DNA from 3 places in the Luteibacter sp. 621 genome. Region 1 is predicted to be linked to each of the others. Evidence: predicted binding sites of a transcription regulator. Region 1 holds the regulator's gene; each other region holds the start of a gene.

Region 1 (3,277 bases):
GGCAGGATCGGCCTGGTCGAGCACCAGCAGCTCATCGGCCTGTTTTGCGAGGGCCTGCGCCTGCGGGCGCAGCTTCTCGCTGAAATCGAGCGTGCGGTGGGCGGCCTGCGAGCTCATCTCGAGCACATCGCGCAGGTGCTTGCGCGCATCGCTCATGGTGCCGGGCACGCCATCGCTCGAAATATCCGAGGCGAGGCGACGGGCGGATTCGTGCAGGTCGCGCGCGAGGTGGCCCAGGGCCAGGAACAGATGTTGCTCACGGCTGCGGATCAGGCGATCGAGCGCCTGTTCGAACGCCGCACTGTCGTCGGCATCCAGCAGCTCACGCAGTTCGGGTGCCACATCCTGGCCAGCGGAAATCATCGTATTCATGTCAGTCCCTTAGCCCGCGGCCGCGGCGAGTCGTTCGAAGATCTTGTCGAGCTTTTCCTTCAGCGTGACGGCCGTGAACGGCTTCACGACGTAACCGTTCACGCCGCTCTGCGCGGCCGCGATGATCTGGTCGCGATTGTTCTCGGCGGTGACCATCAGCACCGGCAGCGATTTCAGGCTGGCATCCGCGCGAATGGCACGCAGCAGGTCGATGCCGGTCATGTTCGGCATGTTCCAGTCGGTGACCACCAGGTCGATGGGCTGCGAGCGCAGGAGCGCCAGCGCCGCGTTGCCATCTTCCGCCTCCTGGATGAGCGTGTTGGTGAAACCCAGCTCTACCAGCAAGTTACGGACGATTCGCCGCATGGTGGAGAAATCGTCCACCACGAGGATTTTCATGTTCTTGTCCAAAGCGCTCTCCGCCTTACAGCCGCGTATTTCTTAGTGTTTGTCTTTCCAACCCGACATGCGTGCACGGAGGCGAATCAAAGCCTGGCCATGGATCTGGCACACGCGCGATTCGCTAACTCCCAACACCGCACCGATTTCCTTCAGGTTGAGTTCGTCATCGTAGTACAGCGACATCACCAGCTTTTCGCGCTCGGGCAGGCCGTCGATCGATTCGGCCAGCGCATGGCGCATGCCGTCCTTCTCGAACAACCCATCCGGGCCCGTGGCATCCGGGTCGGCAACATCGATGGCGGAACCCTCGTCGCCTTCCGGCGCCGTAAGGCTCAGCAACCGCGCACTCGCCGCGTCTGCCAGGATCTGGTTGTATTCCATGGCGTCGATGCCGAGGCGCTTCATGACCTCGAGATCATCGGCGTCGCCGCCCGTTTCGTTTTCGATCTGCCTTGTGACTTCCGCCACCTCGCGCAATTTCCTGTGGACAGAGCGCGGGGTCCAATCCGTCTTGCGCAGTTCATCCAGCATGGCGCCACGTATGCGGATACCCGCATAGGTTTCGAAGCTGGCCGCGCGAGTCGGCGAATAATTCCTTGCCGCCTCAAGCAAACCGATCATGCCGGCCTGCATAAGGTCGTTTGCATCGACGCTGGGCGGCAGGCGGCCCATCAGGTGATAGGCGATCCGGCGCACCAACGGCGCGTGCGTTTTTACCAGTTGATCGGCCGGAACCTTAGTAATTTCAAGGTATTCGCTCGCGACACTCACAACGGCAGCCCTCCCCCCACGTGTTCGCGCCCGGCAAAAAAGCCGATGCGACCCTGACCACGGGGTTCGGGTTCACCCCATGTATCGACCGACCTGGCCAAATTCTTGAATCCCACCGCTGAACGGCTGCTCGGCCAGGCGTCGACCACCGCCGACTGGCGGCGAATCGCCTGGCGCAGGTACTCGTCGTGCGGCACCATGCCCATGAAATCGAGCGACACATCCAGGAAGCGGTTGGTCACCCGGGAAAGCTTTTCGAACAGCTGGCGCCCTTCCTGCGCATGGCGGACCATGTTGGCCACGATGCGGAAGCGGTTCACCGCGAACTCACGCGAGAGGACCTTGATCAGCGCATAGGCGTCAGTCAACGAGGCCGGCTCGTCGCAAACGACCACCACCACCTCGTCGGATGCGGCGGCGAACATCGATACGCTGTCGGAAATGCCCGCTGCGGTATCGACGATGAGGTATTCGGGCGCCAGCGGGTATTCGTCGAAGGCGCGGATGACGGCGGCGTGCTCGATGTTCGGCAGTTGGGCCATGCGGCGGGTGCCCGACGTGGCTGGGATCACCTTCAGGCCATGGGGCGCATCAAGCACCAGATCCTCTATGGCACAAGCACCCTCGAGCATATGGCCCAGGTGGCGCGTGGGCTGCAGGCCCAGCAGCACATCGATATTGGCCATGCCCAGGTCGGCATCCAGAAGCAGCACATCGCGGCCGCCCATGGCCAGGGCCATGCCAAGGTTCACGGCCACCGTGGTCTTGCCAACACCGCCCTTGCCGCCCGCGATCGCGATGCTGCGCGTGGGACGGCGGTCGGCGAGCCAGTTAAGACCGGCGGCCTGGGAGTTGTCGACGTGTGTGGTCATGAAGGAGTTCACTGCCGTGAAAGAAGTTGCGGTTGCGGTTGCCGTAGTCACGTTCGTCAGATTCTGCGATCAGGCCAGGGCCGGAGCGGATGCGAAGCCGAAACGATCGGCAAGTATGGCGTCATCCGGTTCGTCGTTGCGCTGCTTGAGCATCTGGGCTGCCAGGCAGACCAGTTTGCGCGCATCGGCGGACGCGATGTCCTCGGGCACGCGCTGCCCATCCGTGGTGTAGTCCAGCGGCATGCTATGCCGGATAAGGGCCGAGAGCGCGCCACCCAGCAGGGGCGTCTCGTCGAGCTTGGTGAGGATGGCGCTTTGTGGCTTCAGGGGGGCGTAGGCGCGCACGGCGCCGTCGATCGCCTGGGCCTGAGCGTTGGCGGCGAGCACCAGGCACACGCGCACATCGGCCATGGCGCGCAACGTCTCGAACTGCTGCTGCAGCTTCGGATCGTTGCCCGCAAGGCCCGCGGTATCAATGAGCACCGTATGCTTGCCACGCAGTTGCAACAGTACGTTGCGCAGGCTCTGCGCGTCGTGCGCGTTGTACACGCGCACGCCAAGCAGGCGGCCGTAATGTTCCAGTTGGGCGCCAGCGCCAATACGGTACTGATCGGCACTGATCAGCGCGACGTTGGACGCACCGTGGCGAAGCACGGCGCGAGCCGCCAGCTTGGCAATACTGGTGGTCTTGCCCACGCCCGTGGTCCCGACGAAAGCAGTGATGCCGCCACCGACGGTGTCGAAGTTGCGGCCGCTGGTGCGGATATTCCGCGAGAGGATGCCCAGCGGCAGATAGCGCGCCTGCTCGGCGGTCATGTTATCCGGCAGCTCGGCACACAACGCGCGGGCCACGTCGCCAT
Region 2 (3,277 bases), on a different contig from region 1:
GGCATCGTGGTGACCAACCATGTGCTGATGACGCTGCGCTTCACCGAATCGCCGGCGTTCGACCTGGCCAATGCCAGTTGCGAGCACCAGAAGTGGGAATCCAGCGCCGATGTGCTGGCCACGTTGATCGAAGCGATCGTGAACCTCGGCGCGCAACGCATGGAAGATGTCTCCGCGGAACTGAAGAAGCTTTCCGACCGGGTGTTCACTCCTGAGCGCCTGGGTACGCCCGTGCTTCGCGACTGCATGTTGGAGGTGGGCCGCCTGGAAGGCATGCAGGCGCGCAACCGCTCCTCGATGCTTGGGGTGCAGCGCATCGTCTCGTTCGTACGGGCGAAGAAGCCCGACTGGATGGCCGATGCGGTGGAAGTGCGCCTGCGCGTGGTGGACCACGACCTGCGCACGCTGGATGAGTTCGACGACCAGCTCACCAACAAGCTGCAATTCCTGCTCGATGCCACCCTGGGCTTCATCAGCACCGATCAGAACCACGTGATGAAAGTGCTGACGGTCACCTCCGTCGCCACCATTCCGCCGCTGATCCTGGCTGGCATCTGGGGCATGAACTTCAAGGACATGCCCGAGCTCAACTGGCACTGGGGCTACCCCATGGCGATCGGCGTCATGCTCATCAGCATGGCGCTGCCCGTGCTGTTCTTTAAGTGGCGTGGCTGGTGGTCGGGGGACTAAAGCATGCTCGGCCACCTGCTACGCCCTGCCACCGCGCCGATCCGGCGCTGGGTCATGACCGCGTTCCCCAAGCCGCCTTCGGGCGGGATCGATTACGAGCACCCGGCGGGTGACCCGGGCCTGTTCGGCCCCGATTCGGTCACGTGGCGCATCCATAACGATTTCTGCGGCATGCTGGCCGGCGGGCTGTGCGCGCTGTACCTGCAGACCCTGCACCCACGCGCGCTGGCGGGCGTGTGGGATCACTCGAACTTCCGCACCGACCTCGTCGGCCGACTGCGCCGCACCACCGCGTTCGTGGGTGGAACCACCTACGCGCCCACGGCGGAAGCCCACCGGATGATCGCGCACGTGCGTGGCATCCATGCGCAGGTGCGTGGCGTCGATGAGGCTGGCGCGCCCTACTCCGCCGACGACCCGGACCTGCTCACCTGGGTGCACGTCAGTGAAATGGCGAGCTTCCTGGCCGGGTTCCGCACGTACGGCCCGATGGCGGTACCCCGGGCGATGGCCGACGCCTATTTCAATGAAACCCGCCGGGTTGCGGAAGCACTGGGCGCACGCGATGTGCCCGGGTCCGTTGCCGCGATGGATGACTACGTACGCGATGTCATCCCCACCCTCGCCTACACCGAGCGCACGCGCGTGGTGCTCGAGGTACTGGCCGACCTGGACCTACCGGTCCCCCTGGCCGGGCTCTCGCGCGATGTGTTCCTGCATGCGGGCGCGCACCTGTTGCCTGCGTGGGCCAGCGAACTGCTGCGCCGCACCCCGGCCGACCAGCTAAAGGGGCGCATGGCCGCCGCGACCCTGCGCGGCATGGCGCCCCTGTTCCGTGCGGCGCTGAACGAAGGCGTCGCCACCCGCTCCTGCCGCCGCGTCGGCGTCGACCGCGGGATCCTCACAACGTGGCCCAGGGCCACCGTGTAGGAGCGCGCTTGCGCGCGATGGGTGCTCGCGGCAAGAACCATCGCGCGCCAGCGCGCTCCTACAGGGGCTCTCCTGATATGTGAAGGCCATCCTATGAGACCTGCATCGCAGTTCTCACCCATTCGTGAGAAATTGCATTAAAGTTGTTGGCTTGCCGGTCGCTATACGTAAGTAAGGGGAAGTGGGCAGCTTCCCGGTGCGTCGCGATCACCAGGCCTGACAGGGGGCCTTCTCGGGGGAGGATGGGTTCGGTGCGACTTCTTACGTTCAACGGCGGCCATGGGGTCGCGGGCACGGGCCTGCTGTGACGGCGCCCTGGCATTCGCTCGCCGGTGGCATGCCGGAATCCCGGCTGCTCGCCTCCGTGGCCGAGTTCACCCATCACCGCGATATCGATGCACTGGATCACAGCCTGGTGCTATCCATGGCCGAGCTGGTGGCGGTGAAGAACGTCACGCTATGCAAGGCGGGCGATAGCCTGCAACACCCGGTGGAATCGCTCACCGTGTGCACGCGCAACGACGATGGCCGCTGCGTGGTGGAAGCCGTGGAGCCCATGCGCGATGGCGACCCGGTGGACACGATCGTGTGCGCCATGGAAACGCTGGAAGTCATATCCGATGTGACCGACGAGGGGCGTTGCCGCCTGGTGGTGCCGATCATCCGCGAGCATGTCGCCATTGGTGCGCTCATGCTCGAAGCCGACGACACGCTGGATAACGTGCGGGTGATGGTGGAGGGCTTTGCCCGTATCTACGCCAACTACATTGCCCTGCTCAACGAGAGCGAGCGCGACAAGCTCACCGGCCTGTACAACCGCCGCAGCTTCGAACAGCGCCTGCAGCGCCTCCTGAAGCTGCAACGCCAACGCGCCCGCGTGCTGCGCAAGGATGAAGAGCGCCGCCTGGCCTGTGACGACGTCGCGCAGATCTACCTCGCCATCCTCGATATCGACCACTTCAAGCGGATCAACGATACCTGGGGCCATGTCTATGGCGACGAGGTGATCCTGATGCTCGCCCAGCAGATGCGCGCGTGTTTCCGCCAGAACGACGTGCTGTTCCGGTTCGGCGGCGAAGAATTCGTGATGCTGATCGCCTCGGAAGACGAGGCCGCGGCCGCCGGTGCTCTGGAACGGTTCCGTGAGCACGTGGCGAACTGGGCGTTTCCGCAGGTCGGCCACGTCACCGTGAGCATTGGCTATGCGCGCATCAGTGAGAACGACTACCCCGAGATCGTGCTCGATCGCGCCGACAAGGCGCTTTACTACGCCAAACAGAATGGCCGGAACAGCGTGCAGGGTTTCGAAACGCTGACCGAACGCGGCCAGCTGGGCGCGCCGGTGGCACTGGGTAGTATCGATCTGTTCTAAGCCAGTGGCGCGCTGCGACAACAGCCGTCCTTTAGGAGCGTGCTCGCGCGATCCACGCTGCGGCAACGCCCATCGCGTGCAAGCACGCTCCTACACACGCAACCCTGTAGGAGCGCGCTTGCGCGCGATCCGATGTGCGATATCGCCCAGGCTTACTTCACCACACCGCACGCAATGCGATCCCCGCCACCGCCCAGCGGTTTCGGCTGGTCGGCGTAGTTATCGCCACCGGCGTGGATCATCAGGGCATGGCCCTTCAGCGTGGCCAGGCTCTTCAGGCGCGGC
Region 3 (3,277 bases), on a different contig from region 1:
CGGATTGGCGTAGCGCGCCGCCTCCACCCGGATCTCGGTCACGCGCCGCACGAGGGATTCACCGGTACCCAGGCCGAGATACAGGCCAGCGGAGGTGATGACAAAGCCATCGCTGAGGTAACGCTGGTCTTCCCCGCGCAGGATGTCGGCCATGCTCTGCAGCGGCATGTCCTCCGGGCACACCAGCGGCTCGGCGTGCATGAAGCTCGTGCACGGCTTGCGGCCGTACAACTCGCGCGCGAAGGGCTGCGCCATGCGTTCGGTGAATGTACGGCGGTTGATGATGCCTACCGGCACGCCCGCATCGACCACCGCGACGGCGTGCAAGCGCGGGTGTGCGACGAAGATGTCGGCCACATCATCGTTGCTTTGGCGCGGCGCGACCGGGGGTGCCTCGACCAGCATATGCCCCGCCGTAAAGGGCCGTGCCGACACGGGACCGACGGGTTGTGGCGGCACGGGGACGTGCGTGCGCGTGAAAGCCGCCGCCAGGTGGGCCGGCATGTCGCCGCCCGGCTCACTGGTTGGCCGTGCGATGAGGAAGCCTTGCGCATAGGGGATGCCGAGTTCGCGCAACATGTGCAGGTCAGCTTCATCCTCCACGCCCTCGCCGACGAGATCGGCACCGAGCGTCTCGGCCACCGAGCATAGGGCGCGCACGATTGCGAGGCGTTCCGCGCTGCTGGCCAGGCCGTTGATCAGGTAGCGGTCGATCTTCACCACCTCCGGGTGGATTTCGTTCCACATCTCGAAGTTCGAGTGGCCGTTACCGAAATCATCCAGCGCGATCCGCACGCCGCGTGCTCGCAGGAAGCCCAACGCATGGGCAAGCCTTGCCGCGTTCTCCACGATATCGCGCTCGGTCAGCTCGATCGTGACCCGGCCGAGATCAAGACCCGGCACCGACAGCGCAGCAATCACGTCATCGGCGCCCAGCCCTTCGTGCATCACCGCCTGCGCGCTCAGGTTTACCAGCAGGCGCCCCGGCAGGCCGAGCGCCACGAATCGCTCAGCGACGCAATGCGCGGCCACGAGTTCGAATTCCCCAAGCCGGCCACGCGCCCGCGCCAGGTCGAGCAGATCGGTCGGGGATAAATCCAGCTGCGGCGCGGCGCAACGTATCAACCCTTCATAGGCCACGACCTCGCCATCGTCCACGCGAATCACCGGCTGGAACACAGCCGACAGCGCAGCCCCCGAGAGCACTTGCTCGATCGGTGACGGTTCACGGCTGGGAGGTGGCTGGCTGTTGGGCATGGCGGGATGGCCGGGGAACTGTTCCGTTAACGGCAACCCTGCTTATTACTTTAGAAACTCTTTCTAAATCAATTATTTCTGATATGTGACAGCGCTTGTTTCGGGCGCATAAAAAAACCCGCGTTCGGGACGCGGGTCATGGGGAGATTCAGCGAATTCGGTGTTCGTGTTCGCCGCCGGCAGTGGCAGGGTTCTGGTGCCCCACACTTCCTCCCGGACTTGCGGATCGGCAGCCATCCCTGGCTGCCTTTCCTTGCGTCAGCACATGACCTTAGAAATCGTAGGTCAGGCCGAAGCGGACGTAACGCGGCGTGGTGCGGTACAGCGCGCTGTCGTAACGCGACAGCGGTGCCGCCGAGCTGCCGTAGTAGGGGTAAGCCGTGGTCACGACGGTCTGGTTAAAGACGTTGTAGACCATGACGTTGAACGCGAGCTTGTGGTCGGCGAAGGCCGGACGGTACTCGGCGTTCAGGCTGACGTTCTTCTGCCACGGGTAGCGGTACGTACCCGGGGGCGACGGCTCGCCGCCGCACCAGTGGTAGTACGGGCCGGGGTACGCAGGCGATGTCTCACCCTCACCGTAGTAGCCGAGGCAGGTCCGCGGCTTGCCGGATGCCACGCTGATTACCGCACCCACCAGGAACTCAGGTGTGATCTGGTACGAGCCGTACAGCTTAAGCACGTGTTTCTGATCGTTGGACTGTGCACCATTGGCGTAGCTCATCAGGGAGGCGAAGTCCCAGTCCTGCGTCGCCGAGATGTCATCCTGGCCGATATCCGACTTCACCTGGCCTTCGGAGTTGCCGTAGCTGCGGCTGAACGTATAGATGGCCTTCGCCTGCCACTTGCCATCGAACGGATGCTCGAGCGAGAGGTCGACGCCGTAGTACTTGCGCTTGAGCTTCTGGAAGCCGAAGTCCGCGTTGGTCACCGGTACGTCAAAGTAGCCGCCGTTGCCGTCGGAAATCTTGAACGTGTTCGAACGGCCCGGGTTGAACAGGTAACCGCCCTGCACGTTGGCCGGATCCACGTCGTAGCCGAGCGAAACGGCCTTGTTGTAGATCGTATCGGCGTCGGCCACGTCATCGATCGCGTTGCGCAGCTTGCGCCAGGTCACCTTGGCACCGGCCACCCACTCCGGGGTCAGCTCCGTCTGGAAGCCAAGGATCGCTTCATCCTGGAACTCGGACTTGAGGTTGCTCGATGCAGCGGTCTTGGGATCGCGCGGCTGGCCGTACTCGGCGTTGCTCGATACCGGGCCGCCCGTCGAGGCGGTGATCTCGGTCAGGCCGGTCGGCACGCCCAGCGAATCGATGCCGGTATAGGTGTAGTACTGGTTCGTGTACAGCGACGAACCGGCCGAACGCAGCGCCACGCTGGCAGGCAGCGCGAGGTAGTAACGGCCCACGTTCGCGAACACCTTCATCGACGAGTCGCCGTTCACATCCCACGTGGCGCCCAGTCGCGGAGCCCACTGCGGGCTGGTGAGCTTAAGGTAGGCCACGCCATCCGGGTTGTAGTTAGTGAACTGATCGTTGCGCAGGCCGATCTTCACCAGCCAGCGGTCGTTCACCTGCCACGCATCTTCGATGTACTGCGCGCGCTGCGTTACCTTGACCGATGCGGCGGTACGGTAGATTTCGTGGTTGACGATGTAGCCTTCGCCACCGTTCGGATAATCGCCAGGTGCGCCGACGAAAGCCGTGCCGTTATCGAGGAGCGGCGTCGCCGGATCCACATGCGAGTAGATCCACTCGTAGCCCGGACCAGAGGTGGTGTCACCATCGTTCAGGTCACGCACGGTCTGGTTATCGATGCCGGCGGTGATCAGGTGATCACCGATGTGGTAGGTGACATCGAAGCGCAGGTTCGTGTTCCGCGAGGTGTGGCGCGGATCAGTGAAGGTTGCAACCGTCTGCGCGTTGCCAACGTTGGTGCCATAGGCCGGGTTCTGCTGGTCGCGACCGGAGATGTAAGGCAGGGTCGGGTCGTAGCCCGGGATCTGCGAGAAGTACGTCGA

The links. The regulator FliA, encoded in region 1, starts transcription of late flagellar genes. The targets are predictions, from matches to a motif close to TAAAGTTTNNCNNNCNNNGGCCGATAA.
Region 2: ABIE56_RS02395 (GGDEF domain-containing protein) is a predicted target of FliA. The motif match lies at 1,759-1,785, and genes of this name have one in related genera.
Region 3: ABIE56_RS17535 (GGDEF domain-containing protein) is a predicted target of FliA. The motif match lies at 1,284-1,310, and genes of this name have one in related genera.

The regions. Positions count from the first base shown of each region.
Region 1 is NZ_JBNDKI010000024.1:21,707-24,983, reverse strand. Features, by position in the region: gene ABIE56_RS19895 (protein phosphatase CheZ) at 1-372, opposite strand, end outside; gene cheY (chemotaxis response regulator CheY) at 382-783, opposite strand; gene ABIE56_RS19885 (RNA polymerase sigma factor FliA) at 814-1,545, opposite strand; gene ABIE56_RS19880 (MinD/ParA family protein) at 1,542-2,417, opposite strand; gene flhF (flagellar biosynthesis protein FlhF) at 2,487-3,277, opposite strand, start outside.
Region 2 is NZ_JBNDKI010000002.1:22,422-25,698, forward strand. Features, by position in the region: gene ABIE56_RS02385 (CorA family divalent cation transporter) at 1-690, shown strand, start outside; gene ABIE56_RS02390 (oxygenase MpaB family protein) at 694-1,620, shown strand; gene ABIE56_RS02395 (GGDEF domain-containing protein) at 1,925-2,992, shown strand; gene sodC (superoxide dismutase [Cu-Zn] SodC) at 3,145-3,277, opposite strand, start outside.
Region 3 is NZ_JBNDKI010000018.1:106,857-110,133, forward strand. Features, by position in the region: gene ABIE56_RS17535 (GGDEF domain-containing protein) at 1-1,257, opposite strand, end outside; gene ABIE56_RS17540 (TonB-dependent receptor plug domain-containing protein) at 1,529-3,277, opposite strand, start outside.